DNA from 3 places in the Paenibacillus sp. FSL R5-192 genome. Region 2 is predicted to be linked to each of the others. Evidence: riboswitches for the same ligand, from Rfam matches in the RefSeq annotation. Region 2 holds a riboswitch; each other region holds the start of a gene.
The links. Region 2 has a riboswitch for S-adenosylmethionine ahead of metA (homoserine O-acetyltransferase MetA). Riboswitches for the same ligand answer to the same signal wherever they lie in the genome.
Positions count from the first base shown of each region.

Region 1: it holds a riboswitch for S-adenosylmethionine, as region 2 does, so the genes downstream of both, C161_RS24060 (methionine ABC transporter ATP-binding protein) here and metA (homoserine O-acetyltransferase MetA) in region 2, are expected to answer to the same signal.
Region 3: it holds a riboswitch for S-adenosylmethionine, as region 2 does, so the genes downstream of both, mmuP (S-methylmethionine permease) here and metA (homoserine O-acetyltransferase MetA) in region 2, are expected to answer to the same signal.

Region 1 is NZ_ASPR01000048.1:71,934-76,226, reverse strand. Features, by position in the region: gene C161_RS24065 (methionine ABC transporter permease) at 1-610, opposite strand, end outside; gene C161_RS24060 (methionine ABC transporter ATP-binding protein) at 611-1,645, opposite strand; SAM riboswitch class I at 1,772-1,913, opposite strand; gene C161_RS24055 (Cthe_2314 family HEPN domain-containing protein) at 2,043-2,759, opposite strand; gene C161_RS24050 (COX15/CtaA family protein) at 2,925-3,863, opposite strand.
Region 2 is NZ_ASPR01000014.1:143,720-148,012, reverse strand. Features, by position in the region: gene C161_RS09105 (trans-sulfuration enzyme family protein) at 1-412, opposite strand, end outside; gene C161_RS09100 (PLP-dependent transferase) at 409-1,596, opposite strand; gene metA (homoserine O-acetyltransferase MetA) at 1,621-2,538, opposite strand; SAM riboswitch class I at 2,775-2,898, opposite strand; gene corA (magnesium/cobalt transporter CorA) at 3,350-4,285, shown strand.
Region 3 is NZ_ASPR01000003.1:242,383-246,675, reverse strand. Features, by position in the region: gene C161_RS02860 (spore germination protein) at 1-567, shown strand, start outside; gene C161_RS02855 (Ger(x)C family spore germination protein) at 564-1,766, shown strand; SAM riboswitch class I at 1,837-1,938, shown strand; gene mmuP (S-methylmethionine permease) at 2,031-3,443, shown strand; gene mmuM (homocysteine S-methyltransferase) at 3,421-4,293, shown strand, end outside.

The DNA of each region.
Region 1 (4,293 bases), on a different contig from region 2:
TTTGCACTAGAATGATCATCGACACTACGGATATAATCATGATTTCATTTTGATAACGGAAGTATCCATAGTTGATTGCCAGTGTTCCCAGACCTCCACCGCCAACCATGCCCGCCATCGCCGTATAGGAGACAAGCGTAACAATGGTGATCGTTATACCAGCAAGCAGTCCAGGCAGTGCCTCAGGCAGTAACACCCGTCTTACAATCTGTCCGGTCGATGCACCCATCGACTGTGCCGCTTCAATGACACCACGATCAACTTCTCGCAACGTCGTCTCCACCAAACGAGCAAAATAAGGAGCTGCTGAAATCACCAAAGGAGGTATAACGCCGAGCACCCCCGTAGCTGTACCGACGAGTATACGAGTGAATGGAATAAGAGCAACAATCAATATGATAAATGGGACTGAGCGCAAAATATTCACAATCAGGGATAGTATAGTGTACACTGCCCGTGACTTAATCGAAGCAGATCGGGCTGTCATGAACAGCAGTACTCCGAGCGGTAAACCTAAGATAACGGTAAACAAGCCTGATACACCCAAAATTTGCAGTGTCTCTATGGAAGCTTTACCAACCTCTTCCCAACGTACGGTTGAAAAATCCATTTAACGAAGCACCTCCACATCAAGTCCCTCAGCGGTTAATTCTGATATCGTCCGATCAATCGCATTTGAATCACCCTCGAACCGAACGGTCAGCTGCCCATAAGGAACCTGTTTGATCGTAGAGATTGTACCTTGCAGGATGGCAAAATCCACGCCTGTTTTACGTACCGTTCTAGACAAAATCGCTTCATACGTTTTGTTACCCAGAAAGGATATCTTCACAAGTTTGGAAGCAGCACCTGCCTGCAATTCAACGCCTGCATTTGCCAGAGCGGTCTCTTCCAGAGCAAGTCCAGCTTCATGGTCACGCATCATGAAGTCCCGTGTAATCGCATGCTGCGGCTTCAGGAACACGTCTGTTACAGGTCCTTGTTCCACAATGCCACCTTGATGAATGACAGCCACCTTGTCACAGATGTTCTGAATGACATGCATCTCATGTGTGATCAGCACAATCGTAAGGTTGTACTTTTCATTAATGTCGAGTAATAACTTAAGGATTGAATTTGTCGTCTGCGGATCAAGTGCCGAAGTAGCCTCATCACAGAGAAGAACATTTGGGTCACTTGCAAGTGCTCTCGCAATCCCTACACGTTGTTTCTGGCCACCCGATAATTGAGCCGGATATTTGCTGCTATGGTGCTCCAGACCAACCAGTGCGAGCATTTCCTTCACTTTGCGATCAATGGCTTCCTTGGGTGTATTCACAAGTTTTAGTGGAAAAGCTACATTGTCATATACCGTTGCCGAGGATAACAGATTAAAGTGTTGAAAAATCATTCCGATCTTGCGTCTCTGTTGCTGCAATTCGGTTTTGCTCAGTTCAGTCAGGTTGATTCCGTCAACCCATACCTCACCCTCCGTAGGCCGTTCCAGCAAATTAATACAGCGAATCAATGTGCTTTTTCCAGCTCCGGAATGGCCAATCACACCGTAGATTTCACCCTTTTGGATGCTCAAATTCAGCTCGGATAACGCTGTTGTAGATTTTGCCCCTTTGCCGTACGTTTTCGTTAAACCTTTTAATTCAATCAATCGCACTTGCCCCTTTCCAACCACCTACATGTATCTTTACCCGATCTAAAGGAAAACTCCCCTTAAAGTACAAAAAAAGAGCCCTTTGCAGATACAAAGAGGGCTCTTCACGTGAAAGAATATACCTTCTCATCTGCCAAAATCGTGTCTTGCACCATTTTGTAGGAATTAGCACCTAACATCTATAACGAATGATACATGTATCATGTCGTTACAAATCGGTTGCCGGGCTTCATCGGGCCTGTCCCTCCGCCGCTCTCGATAAGAAATATGTTGTTGTAGGATTTTATAAGTTCATGTAGTTTATGCTTTATAATGTGAACGTAACTTCCAAAATATCAGTTATATCCATGTAACATTCGATTGAAACTCAGTATATTCCAAGTATTCCGATTTGTCAAAGGGAATTATTTCTTTTCCATATTTTGTTGATATAACTATAAGAGGCTGTTAACGTTTCACAGACCATATCGACGCCCTGACGCATTTCCTGCACATGCTGATTCAGATCCTCCAATTTCACTTTACCTTGCAAGGTCTGGTGTAACTGCCACAGGTCATCGTGCATTTCTGAGTTCATGTAGTGAATTTCCATATTACGTCGTTTGCGCAGCTTGCTCATCGGTTCACGATAAGAGTCCTTGATCTGTATTAATTGCAACGCAAGATCATGATGCTCCCTTGCATAGTCGAACTGCCTTAACACCGTAAAATAAGAAAAATGCGCTTTGGTATTTGAAGTATTCAACTGGAATATTTCATTTAATACCGTGCCCACTTTATCCAGAATGGCAAAGCAGCGGATAAAGCCATCTTTGTAGAAATACACATACCGGGCATACTCGGCTTTTTCAGTCGGCGTCATATCATCCGTTGAACCTGCAACGACCTTTTTGCGAAAATGAGCAGCAGCGAAACAGCTTTGCTCCAGTTCATCCAGTGAGGAGATGAGTCCCTGAGTCCACACATACAGTTTCCGATAGTCATGCGTGGGATCATGGTCCACATGCATTTGTCGTTGAAATAGCTCAAGCGTATGCGCCATTGCGTCCATCGCTGCCTTCAATTTACCTTCGTTTATACGTGGCTTTTCCCCCAACAACGTTCGCAGCATGTCTAACCTCCTCTTTTCCAAATCAACAAGAATTCATCACCTTAAACGTAACACATCATCCATTCCGTGTAATTGCTGCTTGCCATAGGTTGCCCTGATCCCCCTGACATCAAACAAAGTCCACCTGTCCAATGATGTACATCACTGGATGGTGGACTTTCATATTTAAAAACGATTAGCCGGGCGATGCAGCTTGTACACCAGGAAACTCATATACGTTAAGACTCCGAACAATATGGCGATATCCAGCATATGAGCAAGAGCTACGAACATGTATACTTCCGGACGGTTCATTGTCACCATCATGAAAATACCAATGACTACTTGCATCAGAATAAGAACAACGGATACCACACCCAGAGTACGCATTTCCTTGTTGTCCGGATGATTACGGTAAGCGAAGTGACCCAGGATCGCAATAACAATCACGAGCGACGCAGCAGCTGCACGGTGAGCAAAGGCAACTGCAACCCCACCCGAAAGCTCAGGAATAATCTGCCCGTTACAGAGCGGAAATCCGGAACATCCGCCGGCAGAATCCGTGTGACTCACAAATGCACCCGTGTATACCACGAGATATGTGTAAATGGTGGAGAACCAGACCAGATTCCTGAATTTTTTACTAATCCGAGGGTATTTATTCAGTCGCTCCAATCCGCCATCTTTGGCCTCCTGCCTGATGCCCAGCGCCATCATTAGAGAACTGGCAAAAGCAATCAGTGCAAAGCCAAAATGCAGTGCCATGACTGCTGAAGATTGGGAGAAGACAACGGCAAAAGCCCCCATGATTCCCTGGACGATAACAAATACCAGAGTTAAGAAAGAAAACAATTGCAGGTCACGGCGTGACTTGCCAAACCGCAGAAAAGCAACAAACGAGGCAATGGACAACAGTCCAGCCAGTGCACTTACAGCGCGATGGGAATATTCAATGAGTGAAGCCACAGTATGTGCGGGAACGAGTTTTCCGTTACATAAAGGCCATTCTGTTCCGCAGCCTAGGCCTGATTCCGTTTTGGTTACGATGCCTCCACCAAAAGTGGCCAGAAACATGACAAGACAGGTTAATACGGTTAACCATTTAAACAAAGTTAAGTGTTTCAATTTTTTCTCACCCGCTGTTGGTTTAAGATGGCGAAGAATATTCTCCGCTTGTTTCGGTACTTTGACACTTATTTCACAACTAAATCCATTATACCGGATAAAATGTTCATTGACGTCGCGCTTTGTGACAAAATGTTAACGTCTGGCGAAATAATGACCCGCAGGTCATTGAGGATATGTACAGAAACGTTTCTTACATAGACATGTCGAACACACAAACGCCATTTCCCTATTTCAAGAGAAATGGCGTTCTTTTTATTATACCCTTTTACAACATGAACCTGTCATACTTTTATATAAGTTCAAGGAAACATTTACACAATAACGGAGAGGACAGAAATAACCAGAGAAGCGAAGCGTTCGCCTTTATCCCCGGATTTTCCCTTTATAAAAGGGATCAAAGAAATCTGGGGATAACAGCGATCGGAAG
Region 2 (4,293 bases):
CTTCATCTATATTGGTCATGTCTACAAAGGTTGTCTCGATCTGCATACGGCTTAATATGGAAGTAAGCAAACGATACGTACCTCCATATACGTCTTCCGTTACAATCATGTGATCCCCTGCAGAGAACATCATGAACACGCTTGAGATCGCAGCCATCCCCGAAGAATAGGCAAAGCCTCGTGCGCCGCCCTCCAGCAATGTGATGTAATCTTCCAGAGCCTGACGTGTCGGATTACCCGAACGACTGTAATCATGTTGAGGCGGATTGAAGATATCAAAATGATGGAATGTTGATGCTTGGTAGATCGGTACACTGGAGGCTCCAGTCGTTTTGTCAATCTCATCGCCAAAATGGAGCAATTTGGTATCAAATTTCAACTCGGAATTGGGCTTGTTGTTGGACTCACTCATGAGTGCACGCCTCCTTCCACTTCCTGTTGTGCAGCTGTCAGAGCATTGCCGAGATCTGCAATCAGATCATCCGCATGTTCAATGCCTACGGAGAACCGGAGCAAACGGTCATCCACACCTACGGCTTCACGAATTTCAAGCGGAATATCCGCATGAGTCTGTACTGCCGGATAAGTCATGAGTGATTCAACTCCGCCGAGACTTTCGGCAAAAGCAATGAGTTGGATATGACGTAGCAACGGTTCAACATAACGTGCATCCTTCACTTTGAAAGAGAAGATACCTGTGTTACCCGTGGATTGTTTGTTCTGTATCTCATACCCCGGATGATCAGATAGACCTGGATGATACACTTCAACCACCGCTGGGTGCTCAAGCAAGTATTTAGCAATAGTAAGTGCATTGTGCTCATGACGCTCCATGCGAAGAGCCAGCGTTTTCATACCTTTCATCAACTGGTAGGAGTCACTTGGAGATAATACCGCTCCAATGGAATTATGCAGGAACGCCATCTCAGCAGATAACGCCTCACCTTTGGTAATAATTAGTCCGGCGAGCACATCATTATGTCCGCCCAGATATTTGGTAGCGCTATGAATGATGATATCGGCACCCAGTTCAATCGGACGTTGGAAAAATGGAGTCAACAACGTGTTGTCAACAATGGTCAACAGGTTGTAACTTTTCGCCCAGGAAGCAACGGCTTCCACATCGGTGATCATCATCAGTGGGTTGGTTGGTGTCTCAATAAATACAGCTTTTGTATTCGGTTGACGAACCTTCTCCAGTGCTGCCAGGTCATTCGTGTCCACATAACTTGCAGTTACGCCGAAACGGGACAGAATACGTTCCAGCAGACGATAGGTTCCACCATACAGATCCAGCGATACAATCAGATGATCCCCTTGACCAAACATGGCGAAGATCGTTTGCAGCGCGGCCATTCCCGAGCTACAGGCAAACCCTGCATCACCGGACTCCAGCGCTGCGGCGGCTTCTTCCAATACTTTACGGGTTGGATTAGTCGTACGAATATAATCAAACCCCGTGCTTTGTCCAAGCTTCGGGTGGCGAAACGCAGTGGATTGATAGATCGGAAAGTTAATGGCGCCTGTTACCGGTTCATTAATGGACCCAATTTGTGCTAAGCGGCTTTCGATTTTCAACTTGTTGTTGTCTTCCATTGCTGCATCCTCCTGTAATCTCGATTAGATTTGCGGGCCAATATCGTAAGGTGTTTCTTGATACACATAGTAATTGAGCCAGTTAGAGAATAATAAGTTGGCATGAGCGCGCCAAGTAGCTGGTGGCACACGAGAAGGGTCGTCATTCGGATAATAATGCCTAGGCAATGCGATATCCAAACCTTTGGCTGCATCCCGGTCATACTCCCACTTTAATGAGAACGGGTCATACTCGGCATGTCCTGTGGCAAAAATCTGTTTGCCGTCTTTGGTAGCAACCAGGAAGATCCCCGCTTCCTCAGATTCAGCCAAAATCTCTAAATTCTCATTCTTTTCAATATCTTCGCGTCTCACTTCCGTATGACGGGAATGTGGAACGTTGAATACTTCATCGAATCCACGCAACAATGGAACATGTGGTTTATTGATGGTATGTGGGAAAACGCCAAAACACTTTTCATCAAGTGCAACCTTGGGTACGTCAAAATGATGGTATAAACCTGCCTGGGAAGCCCAACATATGTGGAGGGTTGAAGTCACATTGGTTTTAGTCCATTCGAAGATCTCCTGGATTTCATTCCAATAGTTCACGTCTTCGAAATCCATCTGTTCCACCGGGGCACCCGTAATAATCATTCCATCGAAACGGCGGTGCTCAATCTCATCGAAGGTTTTATAGAACAGATCCAAATACTCCTGAGACGTATTCTTCGACGTATGGGATTTGGGATGTACGAGAACGACATCCACCTGAATAGGCGTGTTTCCCACCAGACGAAGCAATTGTGTTTCGGTCGTTTCCTTTGTGGGCATCAGGTTTAATATAGCGATACGGAGTGGACGAATATCCTGCTGATATGCAGAAGTTTCATCCATGACGAAGATATTCTCTCCTTCAAGTACTTCTTTTGCTGGTAGAGTATCGGGTATTTTGATTGGCATAGTAAGTCTAACTCCTCCTTGTGCATAGATAGATGCAGCCACCCTTGGCTTGATGTCTTCACATCAATACAGTTATAGACTGCCTTGAGCTTGTAAAAACATTGAATTGCTCTTTCATCCAACGTTACAAACAACCTCAAGTTCCTTAGCGAAAATCACTGCTGAGAAGTCGGGGCATATGACAAAGACCTTCCTCGGATTTCGAGAAAGGTCATATGTAAAATAGATATGCGCCTCTCTCATCTCTCAGTTACAACAGTGCCACCTGACACTTAGTCGCTGCAAGAATTAGCACCGTGCGGTATACCGCCGGTTGCCGGGTTTCATCGGGCCAGTCCCTCCACCTACTCTTGATAAGATTTCGCTGTATTAGATTGTAATTAAATCTGGTTCACCGTCTACTTTATTACATTAATGCCCTCACGTCAAGTTGCAGTTCGATGTCTGCTTCCCAGATCGGAACCGTTCATCATCCGTTGTCATACACTGCCTCAGGGCGCGAAATAGACACATTTTTGCGCTTGAAAGCACCTTGTACCAGCGGTATACTAAACAAGGTGTTATAAACCCTTATGTGAGAGGTGACATATTAAATGGATGGCGACCCGAGGCCTGACTGGCAGCCGAATTCCGACAAACTGCATAAAGAATTAACATCAGCATGCCGGCAGCGGGACGTGACTTCCGTTTGATTATATAGTGAACGCAGCCCTGATCTCCAGGCTCCGCTGCCGACCGGCTGATTTGTTCTTTTTGCGCCCATAATGATAATATCCGCCAAGTTGGCGGGTGCAGAAGGAGTAGATTAACGATGAAAATCCGGTTGGTAAACAACGGTGTATTTATTCCGGTGGACGACATTCAGCAGGCGCTGACTCCACCAGCGGAAGGATTTTACTGGATTGATGCAGACATAGACGATTTGGCGGTACTTCAGCCGCTGTTCTTGATGCATGATCTGGCTGTGGAAGACTGTCTTAGTGACGAAGAACAACGTCCGAAGATTGAAATTTATGAGAACCATTATTTTATTGTGATTAATAGCATCCGTTTTGATGATGAAGAGATATTTCTACGTGCGGTCAACTTATTCCTCGGCAGACATTTCATTATTAGTGTTACCAAGCACAAGGTCAGCGAATTGCGCACACTGAAACCCATCCTGTGGGAACAGGAAATCAGTACACCGGATCGTCTGCTGTATTTGCTGGTTGACTTGATTGTTGATAATTATTTCACCGTAGGTGACCGAATTGAAGCACGGATCGAGAAGCTTGAGGAAGACATTCTGATGCACACCAAAAAGTCACATCTGAATGAAATTATCGGGCTACGCAGTGAGATTCTGTGGCTGAAAAAAGTCCTTGGACCTCAGAAAGAGGTCATTAACACCTTGAATAAAAAAGATCTGCGTCTCATCGATGATCAACTGCAAAAGTATTTCAGTGACATCTATGAGAATGCTGTAAAAATATCTGAAACCTTTGAGACTTATCGCGACCTGATGGGCAACTTGCGAGAAGCCTACCAATCCAGTATTGCGAACCGGGCGAATGAGATCATGCGTGTATTTACCGCCATTACCACGGTCTTCATGCCGCTGACGGTCATTACCGGTATATACGGCATGAACTTTACGAACATGCCAGAGCTTAACTGGAAATACAGCTATTTTGTTGTGATTGGCCTAATGGTTACCCTGGGCCTGAGCATGTTCTTCATTTTCCGCAAGAAAGACTGGGTATGAACTCGTAT
Region 3 (4,293 bases), on a different contig from region 2:
GGTGATGGGATTATGCCCGTTTTCCAAGGGTTGAAGCCTTCACTATTATCTTATACGGGCTATGAGGTGATGTTAATCATGACTGCCTATATGAAAAATCCGAAGAAGAGCAATAAAGCGATGACCTGGGGGATACTCATATCCACTATTATCTACTTGATCACGGTGGTGATGGTTATAGGGAGTTTATCGCTCGATGGCATTAAAACTCGAACCTGGCCAACGCTGGATTTGGTAAGAAGCTTCGAAATTCAGGGTCTGATATTTGAGCGTTTTGAATCCTTATTACTGGTCATCTGGATTATGCAAATCTTTTCGACTACAGCAATTACACATTACTGCGCTTCGGTGGGTATTCGTGATTTGTTTCGTTCCAAAAAAATCAAAGGCATCATGTACGGCCTGCTTCCGTTCATTTATCTGACAGCAATGATACCCAAAACAGTGGATGATACTTTTGCACTAGGAGATATGCTGGGCAATGTGTCCGTATTTTTGTTTGGCATTTTACCTCTGGTACTACTGTTGTTAAGTCTGATTCGCAAAAAAGGAGGCAAGCATGCATGATTACATTCCGTATGTTGTTACGCTTAGCCACTGTATTATGCATTCTCTTAACGATATCCGGATGTTGGAGCAGTCGGGAGATAGAGGATCTAAGTGTCTATGTCGGTCTTGGAATTGATATCGGTAAAGAGACGGAATTTGAGGAGAACATCGCCAATCAGGGAGGAGGGTACTCCAAGCAGAACAATTTGACGGCCACGGTACAGATTGCTCCCGGTAATTCCAGCAGTCAAAAGAGCCAACAATCCGGTTCGCCTGCTTCTGGTAAAACGTCCTATTCCAATGAACAGCTTACCGGAGATTCCTTGCTGCAAATCTTTCGTCAGTTTGCACTGAGACGAGATCATCCGCTCATCGGACATCATCTGAAGGTTATCGTTGTGTCCAAGGATATCGCCAAAAAGTATGGTTTGGACCAGCTGCTGGATTTTGTACTTCGGGATAACGATATTCGTCCTAACTGTCTGGTGTTGATTAGCCATCATCGCGCTGTTGATGTACTGACTTCAGATGATCCTTCCCGGATTCCAGCATTTTATCTTACAGGTATTACCGGTAATTCATACTTGTCCAATAAAATCCTGGACCCCGTTCTACTCTCCAAATTAGATGCTCAAATGCAATCCGGTTCCAGCTTTTTGCTCCAGAATGTACTGAACTTCAATGGAGAGGACAAGTTCTCCGGTGCCAGTATCTTTGATGGGAAAACAACAAAATTCATCGGGGAACTCAGCCAAACGGATCTAGAAGGGCTATCTTGGCTCAGACCTAAAGAAAAAGGAGGTATCTTGAAGACATACAATAAAGAGGGGTTCACTGTTGTATATGAAATGAAGAAGAAAAAAACAACAATAATTCCAAAAGTGGTTGGCGATGATATTTCATTCCATGTGAAAACTGAATCCGAAGGCTGGTTGATGGAGGATTGGCGTGCTCCCGAGGAAGAGGAAAAAGGTGCGTATCTCAGTGAATTGGAAAAAGAATTTGCTGAACTTGCCAAACAACAGATTCGACAGTTGTTATACAAACTGCAGCATACCTATAAAGTAGATGTTGCGGATTTTCGGGATAGCTTGCGTATTAAAGAACCTAAAACATGGAAAAAAGTCAAAGACGATTGGGATAAAATTTTTAGCACCGTGCCGATCACCTATGAGGTAAAGACCACCATCACGAATCCGGGGTCTTCCACCGAATAGCGAGGTGTGCCATATATTATTTAATTGTTGACACATTCATGATAGATCGCTATATTAGTAAAAAATCATTTTCTTATCCAGAGAGGTGGAGGGACTGGCCCTTAGAAACCTCAGCAACAGATCTGAAGGATACTGTGCTAATTCCAGCGGGTGAAAGCCTGATAGATAGGAGCGTTTGTTTTTATTTGTCAGTAACGGCGCACTCTTTAGGCAGAGTGGGTCTTTTTTGTTTTTTCTGGATGAAGAAGTAGGGGAGCAGCAGGTATGGAGAACAACAACGACAAAGGGCATTTTCAGCGGAAAATGCAGGCACGGCATGTGGTCATGCTCTCTCTCGGAGGAGTCATTGGAACGGGATTATTCCTCAGCTCAGGTTACACCATTCAGCAGGCGGGACCACTGGGAACCATTCTGTCCTATCTGATCGGAGCGATCGTTGTATATCTGGTGATGCTCTGTCTTGGTGAACTGTCTGTTCATATGCCAGAGACGGGAGCATTTCATAGTTATGCAGCCAAATATATCGGACCAGCAACAGGTTACACGGTGGCTTGGTTATACTGGTTAACCTGGACTGTTGCGCTTGGCTCCGAATTCACAGCCGCCGGATTGCTGATGCAGCGCTGGTTCCCATCGGTGAACGTATGGATATGGAGCGCGGTTTTTGCACTGATGATCTTTCTGTTTAACGCTCTAACGGTGAAATTATTTGCGGAATCCGAGTTCTGGTTCTCATCTGTAAAAGTAGTGACTATCGTAATCTTCATTATTATCGGTGGCGCAGCCATGTTTGGGTTCATTCCCATGGCGGATTCTGAACCGGCTCCATTTCTATCGAATATTACCGCATCCGGGTGGTTCCCTCATGGGGCTACAGCGATATTGATGACCATGCTTGCTGTAAACTTTGCCTTCTCAGGCACCGAGTTAATCGGGATTGCCGCCGGTGAGACGGAGAACCCGGAAAAGACGATACCAAAGGCTATTCATACAACGCTGTGGCGTTTGGTTATTTTCTTCATCGGAACGATTGTTATCTTGTCGGCCTTGCTACCCATGTCGGATGCCAGTGTACTGGAAAGTCCATTTGTAGCGGTAATGGAGCGGGTGGGTGTACCCTATGCAGCAGATATTATGAACTTTGTTATTCTGACGGCGATTCTCTCTGCTGCCAATTCAGGCCTATATGCATCTTCACGTATGCTCTGGTCTCTGGCTGACAAAAGAACGATCTCTCCGTGGTTTGCCAAATTGACCAAAAGCGGGGTACCCCTGAATGCACTTCTGATTAGTATGGTGGGTGGTGCGCTGGCATTGCTGTCCAGTATTATTGCGCCAGGTACGGTGTATATTACGCTGGTTTCCATTTCAGGTCTGGCTGTCGTTGCGGTATGGATGAGCATCAGCGCTTCCCAATACATGTTCCGCAGACAATATATCCGGGAAGGACATGCGGTCAAAGATCTGGTCTACCGCACACCACTGTATCCGGTGGTACCAATTGTTTCATTTATATTATGCCTGGCTTCATGCATAGGTATTGCCTTTGACCCGACACAGCGAATTGCGCTGTATTGTGGGGTTCCGTTTATCGCAGTATGTTACGCTGCTTATTATCTGACAGAACGTGTGAATAAGAAAAGAGGACAAGTACATGACGCAAGAACAACAGACTAACCCCATGGAACAGATCCTTCGTGAACATCCGGTCATGATTCTGGATGGAGCGTTGGCTACGGAACTCGAACAGCATGGATGTGATCTCGATGATCCACTATGGTCTGCTCGTGTGTTGCTTGAGAATCCGGATGTTATTGTTCAGGTCCATGCAGATTATTTTCGAGCAGGAGCCGACTGTGCGATTACATCCAGTTATCAGGCGACGGTGGATGGTTTCCGCAAGAGAGGGATCGATGAACAGTCAGCACTGGAGCTGATCCGCAAGACGGTGGAACTGGCTGTACAGGCGAGAGATGACGTGTGGGCAGAAGTGCAGAGTAGTTTAGTAGGGAGAGAAAGCTCGACAGGTCAGCTTGTAGAAGCTCCTTCGGTACGTTCCGAGAACGTAGAGAATGAGGAGCATATAACAGATCGTACAGTAGATCGCGAAGGAGACAGTTTTCGTCCACGTCCAATTATTGCCGGGTCCGTTGGTCCGTACGGCGCCTATCTGGCGGATGGTTCAGAGTATGTGGGACATTACGGCGTGTCGGATGAGACGCTGGCCGCATTTCACCGTCCACGTATGGCGGCGCTGCTTGAAGCGGGTGCTGATATTCTGGCGTTTGAGACGATTCCTTCCCTGCAGGAAGCACAGGTGCTGGTTGATGTACTGAAGGAGTTCCCTCATGCGTATGCCTGGTTATCTTTTTCTTTAAAAGACGGGACAAGCATCAGCGAGGGCACACCGCTTGAGGTATGTGCACAGACGTTTGGCTCCGAGCCGCAGATTGCGGCGATTGGCCTGAACTGTGCTCCGATGGAAGTGGTGACGGAAGCAGTGGGTATTCTCAGCAGTGCTAGCGAC